2 regions of the Coprobacillus cateniformis genome follow, and region 1 is predicted to be linked to the other one. Evidence: a T-box and tRNA genes for the amino acid it is inferred to sense, from the RefSeq annotation. Region 1 holds a T-box; the other holds one or more tRNA genes.
The links. A T-box is a leader RNA that pairs with one kind of tRNA and senses whether it is charged. The one in region 1 lies ahead of metG (methionine--tRNA ligase), so its partner is inferred to be a tRNA-Met.

Region 1 (10,359 bases):
TTGAAATTGATTTTGAAAGAAAACTTCTATATTCTCTTTTAATACGAACTTATAAACATTATGGTCAATACAATCCGCCATTCTATCTGCGTGAGAAGTTATGTAAATAATGGGAGTATTATAAAAATGCTTATGAACAAATTCTATACCATCGGTTTCTCTTAGATCTATATCCATAAAGATAAGATGGAAATTGATTTTCTCTTTTTCTTTTAATAGTTTTTCACATGTTAAAAACTTGTATATCTCTATATCATTATAGTAGTCTGTCTTAAGCATTTGTGAACTGATTAATTGAAGAAAAGCCCATTCATCATCAACTATTGCAATATTAAACATTCATTATCTTCCTTAGCATATTGAATTTTAAGTGCTTCATTAATATGTTTTAATGCTTCTGGATCAAGGGATAGAAGATATTGATTTATAAAAGGATATTCTGCAAGTACAGATATTGAACTTTCATGAACATACATATTATATTTTTTAGTATCTTCTCCTATTATATAATTGATTGGCACGTGAAAGTATTGACTAATGATTTTTAATGTTTTTATATCTAATGAGTCTATATTTTTCTCTATTCTACTTACTGTTTGCTGAGACATACCTATCTTGTCTCCAAACTCCTCCTGTGTCAAACCACATTGTTCTCTTAACTCTTTTATTTTCGACATACTTATTCACCTCATATTTCATTATAAAGTAAACACATACATCAATTTACTCACATTTATTGTTTTCGTACTCATAAAATGAGTATTCACATATATTCGTCAACAAATTGTATCTAATTGATAATAATTAAGAGCTGTCCTGTATTCTACTAAAAACTGTATATCTTTTTATACCATAATCACTAAATTTTTCATTACTTATAATTTTTATAGAATTTATTAAGATGATCATAATGCTTCACCAAACACCTTTACACTTTTCATATCAGATAATTTAAATATAAAAACTATGTCTTCAATCACACCATATGATTATTACAAATCAAGAATGTAATTCAATACATAGTTTATACCTAAGCTAATTGTTTCCTTAACTTTACTTCTTTTTCTTTCCACCTTGTTTTAATTAATATATTTATTAAATAAATAACAAATAATTCTCCCATATACACCAATCCAAAAGAACTTTTCAAAAATAAGAAAATCTTTCCAATATATGGTATATGGTAAATGTATTCTCCAATAATATCACTTCTTTTGGTTTCATAATTATCAAAGAAATCTTTACCTTCAGCTTGTGTCCTATAATAAGTATTCCCATCATTACCTATCTGTGTTTCCCTAAAATAGTGAGTTAATAAAATATTTTCACCAAATCGATCAGCTTCAAATGTTACAATTGTATCTGGTTGAATTGTCTTTTCAACAGGTATGAGTTTTGTAAGAACAAGTGAGTAAGTCGGAATTTTCGGCTCCATACTATCTGACAAAACAGTATAAAGACGATAGCCTGTTACTTCTGCCACTTTATCAGGAAAGTATATGATGAGTGTAAAACAAAAAATAAGTTCAATTATAAATACTTTATGTATAATTTGAAGAAATGGTTTGAAATAACGCATGATATACCTCCTTTCATGAGTAAAAAAACCGTCATAAGACGGTTGATTTTATTATTGTAATGTTCCTTTCACAGAAACTTTTAAAGTTTCACCTGCTAAAGATGCATCTTTGACTGACACCTTAACATTATAAGTATTTGTTGCTTCAACTTTAGAATCAACATTTCCAGTCAAACCATTATCAGCACCATCTTGTGTAATTTCTATTGTAGCTTTTGATGAATCTATAGGTTGATCACTTGAATCAGTTAATATTGGTTGAAGTGTTAATGTACTGACTTTACTATTATTATCAACAACATTAAATTCAACTGTACTTGTGTATGATGGAAGTGTATCACCTAAAACTCTACTTTCTTCACTAAAAGTTGTTAATGTTCCTGCTTGTACTGTTACTGGTGTTCCAACAACCAAATTTGCTACATCAGATGTATCTTCTAATTGATCCCATGCTGCGAATGTTCCTGCTGAAGTTGCAACAATTGCTACTGCTGTCGCGAATGTTAAAATTGTACTCTTTTTCATATTATTTTTTCTCCTTTTTTATACAAATGATATTAGGAATGTTATTCCTTAATACATCTTAATTGTATTCCAAAAAAGTTAGATTGTATAATACTTAAATTGAAATGCCTAGTTATATCAATTTATACATAACTAAATATAATCATAGTTTTCATGCAAAATATCTAAAAATACTTGACCTGCATTTGATATTGTATCACGTTTTCGTTTAATAATAACAAAGTTCATTGTGATTCCACTATTCTCTATTTCGATACTCTTTATATGCGAATATTTTAATTCCTCCACCTGCCATTTATTCCCTAACATCAAGGCATCTGCATGATTTATCATATTGATTATAGCATGATAATTGCTCATTATAATACTTCTTTTGAACTCTGATAAGGCAAAGCCATCTATCGATAATGATAAATTTAAATTTGAGAAAAAGTCATATGGTAAGTGAATACGTGGATATTCAAAAAATTCTTTTATATTTACAATTTCTTTATGTGCAAGGGGATTATTTTCACTTATATGTACATATAAAGGACCACTTCCTAATATTTGTACTTCAATATCTTTAACTTCAGCCATCTTTTTAAAGATTGATAATTGGTAGTTATTCAAGATTGTAATTCCTATTTCAGATTTCATATCAATTACATTTTGAAGAACCTCTTCAGCAGTTGTCTCTAAAAACTTGATTTCTGTTTCAGCACTGCTTATACGTTTATAAAAATTCAAAATCATATCATCTTTTAAAAATAAAGAATCTACAGAAATAGATAACTGACTATAAATTTGTTCAGCATCTAATTCCTTTAATCTTTCAAGGACCTGAAATTGATTCAAAATAGATCTTGCATAATAATATAACATTTTCCCAGTCGGTGTAAGTGTCACACCTCTATTGTTTCTTATAATCAATGCTTTCCCCATATCTTCCTCTAAAGCATGGATAGAGCGACTTAAATTAGGCTGAGATATATATAATTTTTCTGCTGCTTTATTTATGCTTCCACAATCTACAACTTCTATAAACTGAAATAACTGTTCTTTTCTCATGATATCCTCCTACATTTCATTTTCATTTTATCATATTTATGAAATACACAAAATAAAATATTCTCTTTAAAAAGAAAAGCAGGCTCATGAAATGAACCTACTTTCTCATTATTTAATTTTTGTTCCATTAGGTAAGCTTTCAACAGATACAAGTTCTAATAACTTTTTCTTAGAACCAGCTAAAATCATTCCTTGTGATTCTACACCACGTAAAACTGCTGGTTTTAAATTAGATACAACAATAACTTTCTTACCAATCATATCTTCTGGACTATAGAAATCAGCAATTCCTGATACAATTTGTCTAACTTCTTTTCCAATGTTAATTTGAGAAATAAGTAATTTATCAGCATCTGGATGCTTTTCACATTTTTCAACTGTTCCAACAGTTAATTCTATTTTAGCAAAATCATCAATAGTAATTTGATTCTCATCTTCTTTTTGTTCTTGTTTTTTAGGTTGTAGTGCTTCTACTTTCTTTTCAACCTCTTTTGGATCTAATCTTGCAAATAATTGTTGTGGTTTATCAGTCACTTTATTTCCCACTGGATATAATCCAAAAGTACTTAAATCTTTGAAATCTCTTAGATCAGTATGAATTTGATCTAAAATTTTTGTAGAAGTTGATGGCATAAATGGTTCTAGTGCAATTGCTGCAAAACGAATAGCTTCTATCAAATTATAAAGAACAGTAGCTAAACGTTCTTGTTTGTCAGTTTCTTTAGCAAGAGCCCAAGGCATTGTATCATCAATATATTTATTTGTTCTTCTTAACAAAACAAAAATTTCGTCTAATGCTTTAGATGCTTTGAACTCATCCATTAAATCTTGTACTTTCTTTGGCATAGCTAAAGCAATTTGCTTTAACTCATCATCAACTTCTTCATATACTTCTGGATTTGTCACAACACCATCAAAATATTTATTTGTCATTGCAATTGTTCTATTAACCAAGTTTCCTAAAATATTAGCTAAATCAGAATTAATACGCTCTACTAATAGATCCCATGTAATACTTCCATCATTATCATAAGGAATTTCATGTAAAACATAATATCTTACGGCATCTACACCAAAGATTTGAACCAAATCATCAGCATAAATTACATTTCCTTTCGATTTAGACATTTTGCTTTCCCCTTGTAATAACCAAGGATGTCCGAACACCTGTTTAGGCAACGGAATGTCTAGTGCCATTAGCATAATTGGCCAATAAATTGTATGAAACCTTACAATATCCTTACCAATTAAATGTAAGTCAGCAGGCCAATATCTTTTATACAGTTCTCCATGATTTCCATCCACATCATAACCAAGACCAGTAATATAATTTGTCAATGCATCAATCCATACATAAACGACATGTTTAGGATCAAAATCAACTGGAATAGACCAAGTAAATGTTGTACGTGATACACATAAATCTTGTAAACCAGGTTTTAAGAAGTTATTCATCATTTCATTCTTTCTTGAAACAGGTTGAATAAACTCTGGATGATTTTCAATATGTTGAATTAAACGATCTGCATATTTAGATAACTTAAAGAAATAAGCTTCTTCCTTAGCATCATGAACAGGTCCCCCACAATCAGGACATTTGCCATCAACAAGTTGTGATTCTGTAAAAAACGATTCACATGCTGTACAATATTTACCCTCATAGTGTCCTAAATAAATATCACCTTGATCATATAATTTCTTAAATATCTTTTGGACTTGCTTAATATGATACTCATCTGTTGTTCTCATAAATTTATCATATGATGAATCCATTAAATCCCAAATATTTTTAACAACCGCTGCTTTTTCATCAACAAATTGTTTAGGAGGGATTCCTGCTTCTTGCGCTTTCAATTCAATCTTCTGGCCATGTTCATCAGTTCCAGTTTGAAAATAAACATTATATCCTTCTTGTCTTTTACTTCTTGCAATAGCATCTGCTAATATAATTTCATATGTATTCCCAATATGTGGTTTTCCTGAAGTATAAGTAATTGCTGTTGTTAAATAATAATCTTTTGGATTTTTCATGTTTGTTCTCTCCTTCCAAATAAAAAAACGCCCCTATAAAAGGACGTTAAATACGCGGTACCACCTTTTTTACACCGAAGTGTCTCTCATTACTTTAACGCAGTTAACGTTTATCTCTAACTATTCAAGATAACAGCTCCCAGACCATTCTCATAAAATTTCTGTCCTGATTTTCACCAACCATCAGTTCTCTAAAACATCCTTTTAATCTCTTCTGTTCTTTGCTTTTTCTATCTTTAACCTTAACAAATATCACTTTTATTGTCAATATCATCTCATATATTTTTAACGCTTTTTTATCTTTTAGACAATTTATTAATTCTATTCAAGATATAAATGAATACCTTCTATTGAGAAACTGTATTTATCTTTGTACTTTGTTTTATATGCTTCATAATTGAAGATTTCATCATCAAGTCTTGTTGATAAGTCCTCAATTCTTATGTACAAAATCTTATCTCCTTTCAATAAACATTTTAACCTTGTTTCATCACCACGTTGTGGCGACAATATGATATCACTTATTTCATTTTGCATAAGTGTAGGAACATCTTTGAATCCTTCAGCGAATTGTTTTAGTAATTTTTCCTCTTTAAATTCACTGACATAAGGTAATGATTTTAATAAACTTATTCTATCTTGATCAGTCGTTTTAATAATATTTCCAATATTATTAATTTCATATATATCTTTATTTATTTTTGCATATGCAATTGGCTGTGCTTCTTGCACTTCAATCTTTATATTCCCTACCCAGTCACATTGAACTGTAGCTTCTTTAATAGCCGGTAATAGTTTTATTTGCTTTTCTATTTTATGAGTATTCATAAACATATAGTATGATGATTGACTGATTGTAATATGTTCAAGTATTTCTTCTTTCTCAGTAAGAGAATTACCACTTATATGTATAGATTTTACTTTTGAATAATCACTTATTAAATAAAATGCAAGTATGATCAAAAGACATAATACTAATAAGATTTTGACTTTTCTTTTCAGTTTCTTTTTCTTTCTTTGTTTTAATGTTTTACGAACTGGATTTTCGTCATATTCATGATATACTGCATTCATTCTTGTTTCACCCTTTCCTGTTGTTTTATTCTAACACAAATCGTTTTGAAAGACTATGCGAATTACGCTATAATGAAAATAACTATTAATAGGAGGAATATTATGGATATTACACAGTTAGTTGATTCCCAACGTCAATATTTTATGACACATGATACGAAAAATATTCAAATGCGTATAAAAACAATTCAGAACATAAAACAATGGATAACTCAAAATGAAGATAAGATTATAATAGCTTTAAAGAAAGACCTCAATAAGCATGCTACTGAATCTTATATGGCTGAAATTGGATTGGTTTTAAGTGAAATAAATTATCAATTAAAACATATAAAAAGATGGTCGAAAAATAAAAAAGTATGGACTCCCTTGGCTCAGTTTTATGGAGTTAGTTATGAAACTTATGAACCTTATGGCGTTACACTTGTTATGAGTCCCTGGAATTATCCTTTTATGTTATCAATCGAACCTGCTATTGGTGCTATTGCAGCTGGAAACACTGTTATTATTAAACCAAGCGCCTATGCACCTCATGTCTCTCATATTATTAAACAAATGATTCATGAAACTTGTCATGAGAAATATGTAGCTGTTGTTGAGGGTGGTCGAGAAGAAAATATAGCATTACTTGAGCAACGTTTTGATTATATCTTTTTTACTGGAAGTGTTGAAGTTGGTAAACAAGTGATGGCTAAAGCTAGTCGCTATTTAACTCCAGTGACATTGGAACTTGGTGGAAAGAGTCCTTGTATTGTTGATGATGCTCATAGTTTAAAATTAGCTGCCAAGAGAATTGCCTTTGGTAAGTTTTTAAATGCTGGACAAACATGTGTCGCGCCAGATTATTTGTTAGTGAGAGAGAACTTAAAAAAGCCGTTTATAGACTATATAAAACAATATATTTTAGAATTCTTTGGTGATAACCCACTTGAAAATGATCAACTTGTTAAGATTATTAACCAAAAACATTTTGAAAGACTCACCCACCTTCTTGAAAATCAAGATATTATTATTGGAGGAAAAGGAAATCTACAAACTTTGAAGATTGAACCTACACTTGTTGATCATATTGATAGTGATAATCCCTTAATGAAAGAAGAAATCTTTGGACCAATTCTTCCTATTATCACATATCATTCAATTGATGAAGTCATAGATTTCATCAACAAAAGAGAAAGACCTCTTGCCTTCTATATATTCTCAAGTCATAAAGATGTTCAAAACAAACTTTTAAACTCTTGTAGTTTTGGAGGTGGATGTATTAATGATACCATTATCCATCTTGCAACAAGCCAACTTGGATTTGGTGGTGTTGGACATAGTGGCATGGGTTCATATCATGGCAAAAAGAGTTTTGAAACCTTCTCTCATACGAGAAGTCTTGTTAAGAAAGCAACATGGATTGATCTCCCATTTAGATATTACCCTTATACGACATTTAAAGAAAAAATGATTCGTCTATTTGAAAAGTAAACGAAACCTTAAAAGCAGTTCAAAAATCTCTCAAATTGAACTGCTTTTTATATTAACTTACTTATTTAATTATTCACTTTATGATGTGGTGCATAGCTATTATCATCTATACCTTTAAAGGTATAACCTAACCCTTGATAATATTCAATAATCTTTGGTAAAGCCTGCACTGTTGTTGATTTTGCCTTTGTATCATGAGCAAGAATCATAATATTATGAGCATGACTTGATGTTGCTTCTTTGACCAATTTATGAACTGCAATATTGTTTCCATTGGCATCCCCTGTACTTGCATTCCAGTCATAATATTGATATCCTCTGTTTTGCACTTCTGACACAAGAACACTCATAATACCTGGTGTGTATTTTTTAGAAACCATGTTAGAACCTCCACCAGGAAATCTTATATACTTAGGAACAAAACCAATTAACCCCTTTACCATTTTTCCTACTTTATTCAAATCATTAAAATATGCATCAACTGAAGCATATACTTTAGAATAATTATGTGTATATGTATGTAGACCTATTGTATGCCCTTTATTATGTGCTTCTTTAATAAGGTTATTATACTTTTGTCCATTACCTGTCACAAAGGATGTTGCTTTGGCATTATATTTATCTAAAATATTTAATATTTGTGCTGTATTTTCAGATGGACCATCATCAAATGTCAGATAAACAACTTTATCTCCACTTTGACCATGATTTGCTACTGATTTCTGAGAAACAGTGACTTTTTTTGTATAAGAGTTGCTATTTCCTGAACGATCAGTAACTGTATATATAACATTATATACTCCTACCTGATTTGTATCAACCTGAGATGAGTTGACATCAATTTGAGGATGCGGATCACGATTATCTTTTGCTGTAACACCTGTTAAATAGTTAATTTTACCATTTTTAGTAACACTTATATCATGTAATCCGCTTAATGTTGGTTTTTCTTCATCTTTGACAATCTTTACATTCGCTGATTTTTCTGTCTTGTTACCACCTGCATCTTCAACAACCACAATGACTTCTTGTTCTCCTTCTTTACTAAAGTCATATGTTTCTTTAAAATATGATTTTGTTTCAGTTTGATCATTGATATTTTTAACAATATCTTCTACTGATACATTCCTACCAAGGTCTATATCCAATGAATTGACTTCAAACGTTGGAGCAACAGTATCTACAACTTCAACCTTTAAAATATATTCCTTATCATTTAATTTATAGATCAATTCATATGTACCTATCTTTTCTATATTGACTTGAGATTTATCAACATCTATATCATCAATATCATGACCTCTCACCTGAGAAATAAAACTTTTAGGATCATACTCCCCTTTAATCTCAATCTTTCCAATATCATCCTTAAATTCAACAACAGGCCTATCCATAAACATAAAAAAGATTACTGCTCCAATAATAGCTATAGCAATTCCTATGATGATATAAACCCTCTTTTTAATCTTCATAATATCCCAGCTTTCTTCATCTCTATTATACATAATTCGACAGTTAATGTATACTCATACATCCTTAATAAATTCCTATATCAACAATACTTTTTAAAATAAACTCAATCTTGTAAATGAAAAGAAGAAGTGCTAATTATGAACTTCTTCTTTTTACTCCATATCATTATTTTTAATCTCAAAACATCTTACCATAAGTATATCTACTTTTTATGTACTTGATCTACTATTCCTTTTGCAATAGCTTCACCTATCTGTTCTAATTTTTGATTATCACTCAAATAATTATAATCTTTTCCCTTAATATAACCTAATTCTACTAATATAGATGGGACAGTATTCGCTTTTAGAACAACCAAACTCTTTCCATCTTGAATACCCCTATTTTTAGAATAATTTAATTTTTCTATGTATGTACCAACAGAAGTTGCCAAAGCTGTACTTTCATCATTTTTAGTATAAACTTCAAACCCTGAAACATCAGTTGTTTTATCAAAATCATTAACATGTATAGATACAAAATACTTAGCCTGATTTGTTTTACTTATTGCTGCTCGCATTTCCAAGTCTGTTTTTTTATCATCATGTAACTCAATATCTTCTGTTCTTGTATAAATAACTTTAATATTTTGATTTTCTAAATACTTGCCAACTGCTTTAGCAGTCGTAAGCGTAATATCTTTTTCAAATAGATTTTTTGTATTTGCACCAGCATCATATCCTCCATGTCCTGGATCAATAACAACTGTTGCAATATATTCTTTCTCCTTTTGTTCAACTTGTACTGGCTTTTCTTTAGCAAAAAATCCAGAAACCTGATCTACTGCAAACATAATTCCTTTATATAGTCCAAAAAGGATTATTATTGCAATGATAGCAACCAAAATAACTCTGTCTATTCTTAATTTTAATTTCTTCTTTTTTGCCATTATCTCACATCCTCGCAAGTTTTATTCTAACATGTTTCGACACAATAACAAATCTTTTTTATATTTTGTTTAACAGATTATTGATTGTATTATCATCCTTTTGAGACTTATCCTGGTTTTTTTCTTATTTTCTTTCTCAATTTTTTAATAATCTCATACTCCTGTATTTTTCTAGATACTCTTTTTGTTCAGGATTCTCATGTTATATGACTTCTCATTGCAACAT
Region 2 (10,359 bases), 1.5 Mb from region 1:
TTGATTGTAAGGTTATTTATGAAACATTTGATTCTAATGAAACAATGTATACTAAGTTATTAGGTGGAGATAAATATGATGTTATGGTTCCATCTGAATATATGATTGAAAGATTAATTAAAGAAGACCTTTTACAAAAAATTGATTGGAATGTAATGACAAATAAGGATAGTTTGGATAATTCGGTTTTGAATCAAAATTTTGATAAAAATAATGATTATTGGGTTCCTTACTTTTATGGGAATGTTGGAATTGTTTATGATAAGACAAAGGTTTCTGAAAGTGATTTAAGTGCGGGTTGGGAAGTTTTAAGAAATACAAAATATAAAGGTAATATTTATATGTATGATTCAGAAAGAGATTCGTTCATGGTTGCTTTAAAAGCATTAGGATATTCTATGAATACAACTAATAAAGATGAGATTGAAAAAGCGTATAATTGGTTAATTGATCAAAGAAAAACGATGAATCCAACATATGCAACTGATGAAACAATTGATGCTATGAAAAATAGTGAAAAAGCAATGGCAGTTATGTACTCTGGTGATGCTGCTTCGGTTATGGCTGAAAATCAGGATATGGGCTTTTATATGCCAAATGAAGGTACAAATATTTGGTTTGATGGTTTTGTTGTTAGTAAAGATTGTCAAGAAACACAATTGGCTATGGAGTTTATTAATTATATGATAAGTGATGAGAATGCTTTGAATAACACATTGGAAGTAGGATATTTAACATCTAATGTCAATGCAGCAAAAGAAGCTTCAGAAAGCGATTTTGAAGGAAATAGCGCATATGCTATTCGCATGGATAAAAATGATGAAGTTTTTGCATATCAAAGCCAAGATGTTAAAGAAATGTATAGTAACTATTGGACAAAAGTGAAAGCACAATAATTTAAAAAAAGTTCTGTTGAAAAAACCTCATCAGAACTTTGTTTTTTGTATTGGGGTAAAGAAACATACTTTTTTTGTAAAAAAAGTATTGCAATCAGATACAAAATATTATATACTATTTGAGCAACAGGAAAATGGTTCCATAGCCAAGTTGGTAAGGCTACAGACTGCAACTCTGTCATCGTCGGTTCGAGTCCGGCTGGAACCTCCATCATCTGCCCAGGTGGCGAAATTGGTAGACGCACAGGACTTAAAATCCTGCGGACCTTAAAATCCGTGCCGGTTCGACTCCGGCCCTGGGCACCATTTCTAAAAAAGAAATGTTGAAAAAAATGAAAAAAAGTGTTGCAAATTAACAGCAAAGATGTTATTATTGAATGGCGCTGTTAAAGAGATGCGCTAGTAGCTCAACTGGATAGAGTGCTTGACTACGGATCAAGAGGTTGTGGGTTCGATTCCTGCCTAGCGCGCCATTTGAGAATTAAAATTGAAGATTCGGGAAGTAGCACAGCTTGGTAGTGCACCTGGTTTGGGACCAGGGGGTCGCAGGTTCAAATCCTGTCTTCCCGACCATTTAATGGGGCTTTAGCTCAGCTGGGAGAGCGCCTGCCTTGCACGCAGGAGGTCAGCGGTTCGATCCCGCTAAGCTCCACCATTAATATTATTGCGGAGGTTTACCCAAGTCCGGCTGAAGGGATCGGTCTTGAAAACCGACAGGGGATGAAAGTCCCGCGGGGGTTCGAATCCCTCAACCTCCGCCATTTTAAAAAATAAGTTTTATAACATCGCGGGATGGAGCAGTCTGGTAGCTCGTCGGGCTCATAACCCGAAGGTCGTTGGTTCAAATCCTTCTCCCGCAACCATTTTGGTCTGGTAGTTCAGTTGGTTAGAATGCCGCCCTGTCACGGCGGAGGTCGCGGGTTCGAGTCCCGTCCAGACCGCCATTATGGTTCCGTAGCTCAGTCGGTAGAGCAGAGGACTGAAAATCCTCGTGTCGCTGGTTCGATTCCGGCCGGAACCACCATTTATTTTTTACAAACGATTCACTACATGGCGGGGTAGCTCAGTTGGCTAGAGCAATCGGTTCATACCCGGTGGGTCGGGGGTTCGAATCCCTTCCCCGCTACCATTAAGCTAACAAGTGGTGAATATGCCACTTTTTATTTTATTTGGACCCTTAGCTCAGTTGGTTAGAGCTACCGGCTCATAACCGGTTGGTCGCAGGTTCGAGTCCTGCAGGGTCCACCATAAGAAATATGAAAGTATAGTCGATAGGAAAATCTTGATTATACTTTTTTTGTTTTGAAATGATAATGTATTTAAGTATAAAGAAAAATTATTGTTTCTAATGGTGCATAGATATTTAACTTCATTAATGATATACTTTGAATTATTATTATATTAATTGAAAGTATATCTGTTTTGATTATTAAATGTCTGTAATTAGAAACCAAAAAGTCATGTTCAATGCAATTGTATATTCATTGTACTGTATAAGTGAGTGTGATATAATTAATGCATAGAAACGAGTTATTATCATTTATGTTTACTCTGTGACAAGTGATTGATTTTATCTTTATGATTTTTAATATCATCAAAAGTTTTAACATCTTGTTTGGCTTATCTTGAATTAATTTGTTATGGATAAACAAAAGAGATCAACAAGATAGAATTGACAATTTACATAATAAAGAATTGTATAGCAGATAAGCATTTAAAAGAGAGTGAAATACATAAATGACTTTCTTATAAAATACTTATTATACTAAATAATAAGATGTTTTTTTATTGACTAGGGATCTTTAAGGTAATTCACTTGGTTAAAAGTATTATCATGGTAACGTGTGTTCTATAGAGAAGAGTGAGAAAGTGGATAATATTATATTAAAAATAAGGATGTTTGGTTGCTTTGTCATTGAATGCTATAATGAAAAAATAGTAGTTAATCAGTATTTTGGGAAACAATTAGTGAACCTGCTGGAAATTCTTTTGTTGCAAAACCAAGTAGAGGTCAGTAAAGAATTCCTAATGGATATACTATGGTCAGAAAGTGAAAATCCTAATAGTGCTATGAAATTTACAGTTTTTCGTTTGCGAAACGAATTGAAGAAAATTCCTGGATTGCATAAACTGGAATTAATTATAACGACGAAAAACGGATATCGTATGAATCCGGATTATACATATGATTGTGATTTTATGCATTTTGATAATCTTTATTCTCAAATAGAGGGACAAACTTATAAAGAGAATGAATTAGAGTATGTGCAGCAAGTTTTAAGTATTTATCAAGGACATCTTTATACGACTTCCTCCCAATTGTTATGGATTATACAACAACAGGAGTATTATCGAAATGCTTTTATAGAAATGATTTCAAAGGGATGTGAATGTTTATTACAGCAGCATAAGTATCAGGATATAAAAAGAATTGCATATAGTGCTATTCTTTTAGAACCGTTTGTAGAGGAACTACATTATTTTTATATGTATGGACTTATAGGTACAAAAGATTATCATGAGGTTCGGCAATATTACAATAAGGTTGATGAGAATTTTTATAAAGCCTTGGGTTTTGGTCTTTCTTCACGTTTTAATGATTTATATGGTATTAACCAAAATGATGAACTAAATAGTGATGTTGTAGGTATATCAGAGTTCCATGAGAACCTTGATAACAAAGCTCATAATCGCGATGAGGCCTTTTATTGTTCATATGATCTTTTCAAGAATATATATGAAATTTCGTTACGAGGGGCAGCTAGAGAAAGAAAGAGGTACTTTATTGCTTTATTTAAAATTGAAACCAAGGAGTCAAGTGACAAACAAATTTATGTATTAAATAAATTAAAAACTATTATCATGACCTCTTTAAGAAGTAGTGATATCGTTTCAAAAGTGAATAATTCACAAATGGTCATACTTGTCAATTGTAAAGAAGTGGATAATGTGTATTTGATAGCCCAAAGAATTACTTCACAATTTTATAAAAAGTGTGATCAAAATAAATATCGTTTACATTATAGCATTGAAGAAGCAATGGTTTCATGATAAAGAGTTCTACTTGGTTAATAAGTAGAACTTTTATCATAAAGATTACAAAAAATGACAAATATAACCAAAATATAACCATGAGTGACTATAATCTAACTGACAATAAAGATTGGAGGATAGTGACACGATGAGGAAATTAAAGGAAATTGTTATAGTTATAATAGCCATTGCTTCAATGATATGTACTGCTTCTATTATTCCAGCAAATGCCATAACAAATGATAAGACTGTCCATGTGAATTATTACTTGACAGATGACCAAGAAAACTATATTAACTGGGATGGTGAGAGAATAGATTTGGAGCAGCGTATTCTTGTCAAAGAAGAAACCTATGTCAATCTTGCTCAGGATTCTTATGTTTGGGGAACAACTCATTTTACAACTAGCGATGGAATCCAGCTCTATCTTTCAGTAGGTATGAAAAAAGTTGATTATAAGGGGAAAAATTCTTGTGATATCATTTTTGGTGCTTATATGGATAATACTGTCAATTTTATGGACTGGAGAAGTTCGCAAGATCATACATATGAACAAGTAGATTCAAAGCCAGTTCGTTTTCCATATAACCTTGGATATGAGGCTAAAGATCCTGCTCAAAAAGAAGGATATACTTTTATGGGGTGGTATGATGAACAGGGATATAGATTTGAAAAGGATTCCATTATTAAGGAAGACTTGAATGTCTATGCAAAGTATGTAAAGAACAGTGAAAAGAAAGTGTACACAGTTAATCATTATACAGAACAGTTGAATGGTGAGTATAAAAACTATGAATCAAAAAAGAATCAGGCATCTAATAATCAACTGATATTAGCTGAGTCAATGATAAAAACTGGATTAACTGGCTTTATCTTTAATGCTGAGAAGTCTGACAAATCTATTGTTGCTGGTCAAGATGATGAACTGAACTTATATTATGATAGAGATATAAAGACAGTTACATTTATGAATGGTAATGAAACTCTATCAGTTCAAAATATTAAATATGAGGGAAAGGCAACAATGCCAGAGACTCCAATTCGTGAAGGATACAGATTTATTAAATGGAATACACGTATGGATGGAAATGGAAGAGACTTCAATGTCAATGATAGTGTCATTTATGATTCTGTCTATTATGCTATTTTTGAATCTGTACCATCATATCAATACACTATTAAATATTATCAGGAAGATATAAAGGGATATAAATTGATTCAAAGTGAGAATAAATCTGCTTTTAAAGGAACGGTCATAAATGCTACTGACCAACAGAAAAACGTATATGATGGTTATAAATATAATAATGAGAAATCTGATAAGAATATAGAAATTGTTCAAGACCAGCAAGTCATATCTTTCTACTATGATAGAATAGAGTATCCATATGTTATTCAATATTATTATGACGGAGTACTTGATATAGATAAAAATGAGAATGGCAGCGGCTACCTCAATGACATCATTACGGAATTTGTGGATAAGAATAAGGAAGGATTTAAATTACTTTCTGCTCCAGCTCTCACAATTGGTAAGGATGAGAATGTTATGAAAGTTGAATATGTAAGAGAACAATATCAGGTAAGGTTCTTAGATAAAGATGGTCAGGTTATTAAGAGTGAAACAGTAAAATATGGAGATTTTGCAAGAGCCCCAGAGGCTCCTCAAGTAACAGGAATGCACTTTACTGGCTGGGATAAGGATATGACAAATATTACAGCTTCTCTAGATATTACAGCTCAATATAAAATCAATACATATACAGTGGAATTTCAGGATCAAAAAGGCAATACTATCAGCAGACAAGTGGTAGAATATGGTCAAGATGCAACTTTGCCAGATGTACCAACTATAGAAGGATATGAATTTACAGGCTGGAAGGGAACGTATCAGAACATTCAAAACGATGAGATAGTAACTGCACAATATCGTCAAATTGGACAAACAGTTATCCCACCAGCAGATGATCCTAGTGATGTCATACCACCAACACAGCCACCAACTGAGTTGCCAGAGATAACTGTTCCTGCACCAACGCTCCCAACTCCACCAGATAGAATGATTGTTACAGGAGATACAAATCAGCAAACATCATTAATAGGTGGAGAGGTAAGTAATAACCAAAATGATACAGAACAAGAAGAAATTGCTCAAATCACAGATCAGCAGACACCAAAGTCTCATGGAGCAGTTGAAAAGCAATGGGCAGTTCTTAATTTAATAGCAGTCATGTTAAGTCTTATTCTAGCAATTGCTTTGTTGTTATCAAAAAGAAACAAAGAAGATGAAGATATGAGAACAAGAAGAAGATGGACAAAAGTAGTAGCTATAATTATTGCAGTAGTATCTATTGTTATCTTTGTTGTAACAGAAAATATCTTCTTGCCAATGAAATTAACTGATCAATATACAATTATTATGTTGGGATTAAGTCTTATCCAGATTGTTATGACTATCATTGGTAGAAAATATAAAGATAATGGTCAATTAAAACAAACAGTTATCAATGAGAGTTAAAAAATAGCGGTCCTAAAAACTGTTCAAAAAGAATGAACAGTTTTTTTATATAGCAAGAGTATAGCAGTGCCAGTTAGTGTAGATATTTTCAAGGATCAAATAGATATATTTTAAATATGACTTTGCTTTGTCCTTTCTTTTATTCACAAAATCAACAGTATCCTCATCTATGATTTATTATTGATGAGTCAATTATAGTGAGTGGGAGTTATCTGAAAGGTAAATTGGTTAAGACGATAAAAGAATTCAAAGGATAACAAATCAATTTGAACTGAATTGTGAAACAGTGGGATCATTGAAAATGATTCTCTTTTCTAATTATTTTATTTGAATTTAATAGAAATAATCATTGTAAAAGTATTGTGTTGATGTTTTGAATAGAGAATTATGAATGAGGAAATGGATTATATTATTTTATATATTGATTTTTGATAAGTTTTATAAGAACAGATGATTTTTCATGATGTCAAAAGGCTATAAATTATGGTATGATATGATTAATCATATCTTTGTTATATACACAAATTATTCATATCGATATGTTATATTGTTAAAGTAGGTGAGAAGATGGATATAATTGAAGAACAGGGTTTATCAACACAAGAGGTTCAAGAGCGTATTGAAAAGGGACAGATTAATATTTCTCAAGATAACATTTCTAAAACAAAGAAACAAATTATTCTCGAACATACTTTGACTTACTTTAATCTTTTAAATATCTTCTTGGCAGGAATTATTATTTCTACTGGACGTTGGACAAATTTAACTTTTATGGGTGTTGTTACAATTAATGCTTTGGTAGGTATTTATCAAGAATTAAAAGTGAAAAAAATTATTGATCAATTAACCGTTGTAACTGTTAAGAAAGTGAAAGTTGTGAGAAATCATCAAGAAAAAATTATTCCAATTAATGAATTGGTACTTGATGATGTTATTTATTTAGAGAATGGAAATCAAATTGGTTCTGATTGCGTTGTGATTGAATCACGTGGTATGGAAGTTAATGAATCTATGTTAACTGGAGAATCGAAACCTGTAAAGAAAAAACATGGTAATGAATTAATGTCTGGAAGTTTTGTAGTTGCTGGAAGTGGCTATGCTCGGGTTATTAGAGTAGGAAATGATAACTATTCTACACAGCTTGTTCATAAGGCTAAACATAAAAATAAAGCATCCTCTGAAATGAAAGATGCAATTGAAAAAATTATTAAGGTTTTGAGTTTTGTTATTGTTCCAGTTGGTATCATCTTATTTATATCTCAAATGGCTGCTTTTCCTAATGACCAAGCTACAGCAATTGTGAAGACTGTAGGTGGTGTCATAGGAATGATTCCAGAAGGGCTCGTTCTTTTGACAAGTTTATCTTTTATCTTAGGTGTTGGAAAACTCGCAAGAAAAAAAGCTTTGATTCAGGAAATGGAAGCAATTGAGGCATTGGCTCGTGTTAATATTCTTTGTTTAGATAAAACGGGAACAATTACAACTGGTGAATTAGAGGTTGAAGATGTTGTTGTTTTAGGAGATAATTCAAATCAAAATATTGAAACAATAATGGGTGCAATGGCATATTATTTTGATGATATTAATTCTACTCAAAAAGCTCTTCGAGATTATTTTCAGAAACCTGATGGCTATCAAGTGACTGCTATGATTCCGTTTTCTTCTCAGCGAAAAATGCGTGCAATTGCATTTCAAGAACAAGGGCAATATGTTTTAGGTGCGCCTGAGTTTTTGTTGGGAGAGGATGACCCAATATTGAGGCAAGTCAATGCATTTTCGCAGCAAGGTTTACGTGTTTTGTTACTTGGGAGAACAGATAAAGTTGATGAGGACAATAGTCAAATTGGTCATGTCTTTCCAATGGCACTGATTATTATTCATGATTGTATTAGAAAAGAAGCGAAAGATACACTATCTTTCTTTGAAAAGGCAGGGGTTGAAATTCGCATACTTTCTGGTGATAATCCTATGACTGTTTCACGTGTTGCTCAGCTTGCAGGTTTAAAAAATGGCGATCTTTATATTGATGCTACGACTTTGCCTGAGGATGAAATTGAACTTCAGAATATTGTGAAACATTATCGTGTTTTCGGACGTGTAAAACCAGAACAGAAGCAGCAGATTATCAAGGCCTGCCAGCTGCAAGGGTTGGTTGTTGGCATGGTTGGTGATGGTGTTAATGATGTATTAGCGCTAAAGGATGCTGATTGTGGAATTGCTATGGCAGCTGGAAGTGATGCTGCTAAACAGGCAGCACATATTGTTTTGCTCGATTCTAACTTTGCATCAATGAAGGCAATTGTCAATGAAGGGCGTGCAATTATTGCAGATATTGAACGTGTCAGTTCTTTATATCTCACAAAGACGATTTATTCAACAGTACTTTGTTTGATTTTTGCAGCATTGAAAATGAGCTATCCATTTACTCCTTTACAGCTGAGTTTGATTAGTGGGCTAGCTATTGGTATCCCTAGTTTCTTACTGACATTAGAGCGATCTTCACAACTATCATCTCAAGGTTTTTTAAAACATGTTATTTCTACAGCTGTTCCTTGTGCAATGACAATGATTGTTTATATGTTAGGTATTGGAATTCTTGGGCAATGGTTGCATTTTGATGCTAAGATGTATTCAACATATTACTTTCTCGTTGCGGGATTTATTAGTTTCTTAGTTGTATTTATAGTCTGTATGCCATTAAATCGCTTACGTGCAATTGTAGCAAGTATAATTACATGTTTGTTCTATATGATACTTCTTGTAATGCCAAATTTCTTTGGAATTTATCCAATAATTAGCTGGCAAGTTGTATGGACGATTCCTCTTTGTGCAAGTTCGATATTTGTTATGGGAGCGTTTAAGGAATTCATTCGTTATTTATACAAGCAGCATGAAAAAAGGATTTTATTAAAGAGATAGTTCTTTGATTGAAATCATAATTTCCTCATGCTTTAGTGTGTTGTTAAATTGTTCTTGAGCACATTTGTAGAATTCAAATGGATGAATATATGTGTGCGAAAAATAAACACCACATTTAATATCAAATTGGCAATTATGGTTTTTATATAAAAAGTTTTTTTGAATCAAATGTTTTTTTAGATTTAAAAATGCAGTATTGATTTGCTCTGAAGTGACATCAAACATAATAATGAAAAACATGTTTGTTTGATTCGTATAAAGGTTTGCATTTCCGAAGTCTAAATATTGCATAATTTCTTTGAGAATATATGGCGAAATTTTTTGATAAATAAATGGATATTTTTCAAAAAGGAAAGGCAAAACCTGATATTCAATATAAATACTTGCCATTGTATTAATATTTTGAGGAATGATTAAATTTTTAAAAAAATGATAAAGAATCTCTGCTTCATAAGATGTATGATATGTATAATCTGGGTCCAAAATATGATGTGGAGATTGCGAATTTTGTTTATAATTGTAGATATGCATGTGTCTCACCATTTTTGTTGTAACATATACTTAACTACAAAATAAAGTGAAAAGGATAAATATATATAGAAATGCTTAATGTTTAGAAAATTAGGCAAGAAAGGGATGAACATGAAGCCAAAATTGAAATTAAAAAAATTAATAATTGATTCTGTTTGTGTTGCTGTAGCTTTAGTGGCAATATTTGTAGCTTACTTATACTTTACGGCTTCAAGTATTCATTTTCAGTCAAGTCATGAGATTGAGATTAATTCAGTTGTTGATTATACAAATTTTATCAAAGCTGTTGATGGTGGCAATCCAACTGATGTAGAGATAGATAGTTCTCAAGTAAATGTTGAAAAATTAGGAGAATATGAAGTCGTTTATAAATACAAAGATGAAAAAAGAATTTTAAAGGTCCAGGTTGTTGATACAACTCCACCAGAATTTGAAGTACAGGATCAGACTGTTGCTTTGAAC

Region 2: it encodes a tRNA-Met, which carries the amino acid that the T-box ahead of metG (methionine--tRNA ligase) is inferred to sense. The anticodon was not compared.

What each region holds. Positions count from the first base shown of each region.
Region 1 is NZ_WSNW01000001.1:1,688,815-1,699,173, reverse strand. Features, by position in the region: gene GQF29_RS08600 (LytR/AlgR family response regulator transcription factor) at 1-339, opposite strand, end outside; gene GQF29_RS08595 (helix-turn-helix domain-containing protein) at 321-677, opposite strand; gene GQF29_RS08590 (S24/S26 family peptidase) at 1,031-1,579, opposite strand; gene GQF29_RS08585 (hypothetical protein) at 1,631-2,104, opposite strand; gene GQF29_RS08580 (LysR family transcriptional regulator) at 2,237-3,154, opposite strand; gene metG (methionine--tRNA ligase) at 3,263-5,185, opposite strand; T-box leader at 5,222-5,416, opposite strand; gene GQF29_RS08570 (cell division protein FtsQ/DivIB) at 5,507-6,259, opposite strand; gene GQF29_RS08565 (aldehyde dehydrogenase) at 6,332-7,732, shown strand; gene GQF29_RS08560 (polysaccharide deacetylase family protein) at 7,798-9,204, opposite strand; gene GQF29_RS08555 (N-acetylmuramoyl-L-alanine amidase family protein) at 9,408-10,133, opposite strand.
Region 2 is NZ_WSNW01000001.1:3,153,542-3,163,900, forward strand. Features, by position in the region: gene GQF29_RS18440 (ABC transporter substrate-binding protein) at 1-896, shown strand, start outside; tRNA gene GQF29_RS15550 (tRNA-Cys) at 1,033-1,107, shown strand; tRNA gene GQF29_RS15555 (tRNA-Leu) at 1,114-1,202, shown strand; tRNA gene GQF29_RS15560 (tRNA-Arg) at 1,293-1,369, shown strand; tRNA gene GQF29_RS15565 (tRNA-Pro) at 1,393-1,469, shown strand; tRNA gene GQF29_RS15570 (tRNA-Ala) at 1,476-1,551, shown strand; tRNA gene GQF29_RS15575 (tRNA-Ser) at 1,565-1,657, shown strand; tRNA gene GQF29_RS15580 (tRNA-Met) at 1,683-1,759, shown strand; tRNA gene GQF29_RS15585 (tRNA-Asp) at 1,764-1,840, shown strand; tRNA gene GQF29_RS15590 (tRNA-Phe) at 1,845-1,920, shown strand; tRNA gene GQF29_RS15595 (tRNA-Met) at 1,949-2,025, shown strand; tRNA gene GQF29_RS15600 (tRNA-Ile) at 2,068-2,144, shown strand; gene GQF29_RS15605 (BTAD domain-containing putative transcriptional regulator) at 2,766-3,947, shown strand; gene GQF29_RS15610 (InlB B-repeat-containing protein) at 4,078-6,447, shown strand; gene GQF29_RS15615 (HAD-IC family P-type ATPase) at 7,015-9,366, shown strand; gene GQF29_RS15620 (hypothetical protein) at 9,355-9,897, opposite strand; gene GQF29_RS15625 (polysaccharide deacetylase family protein) at 10,009-10,359, shown strand, end outside.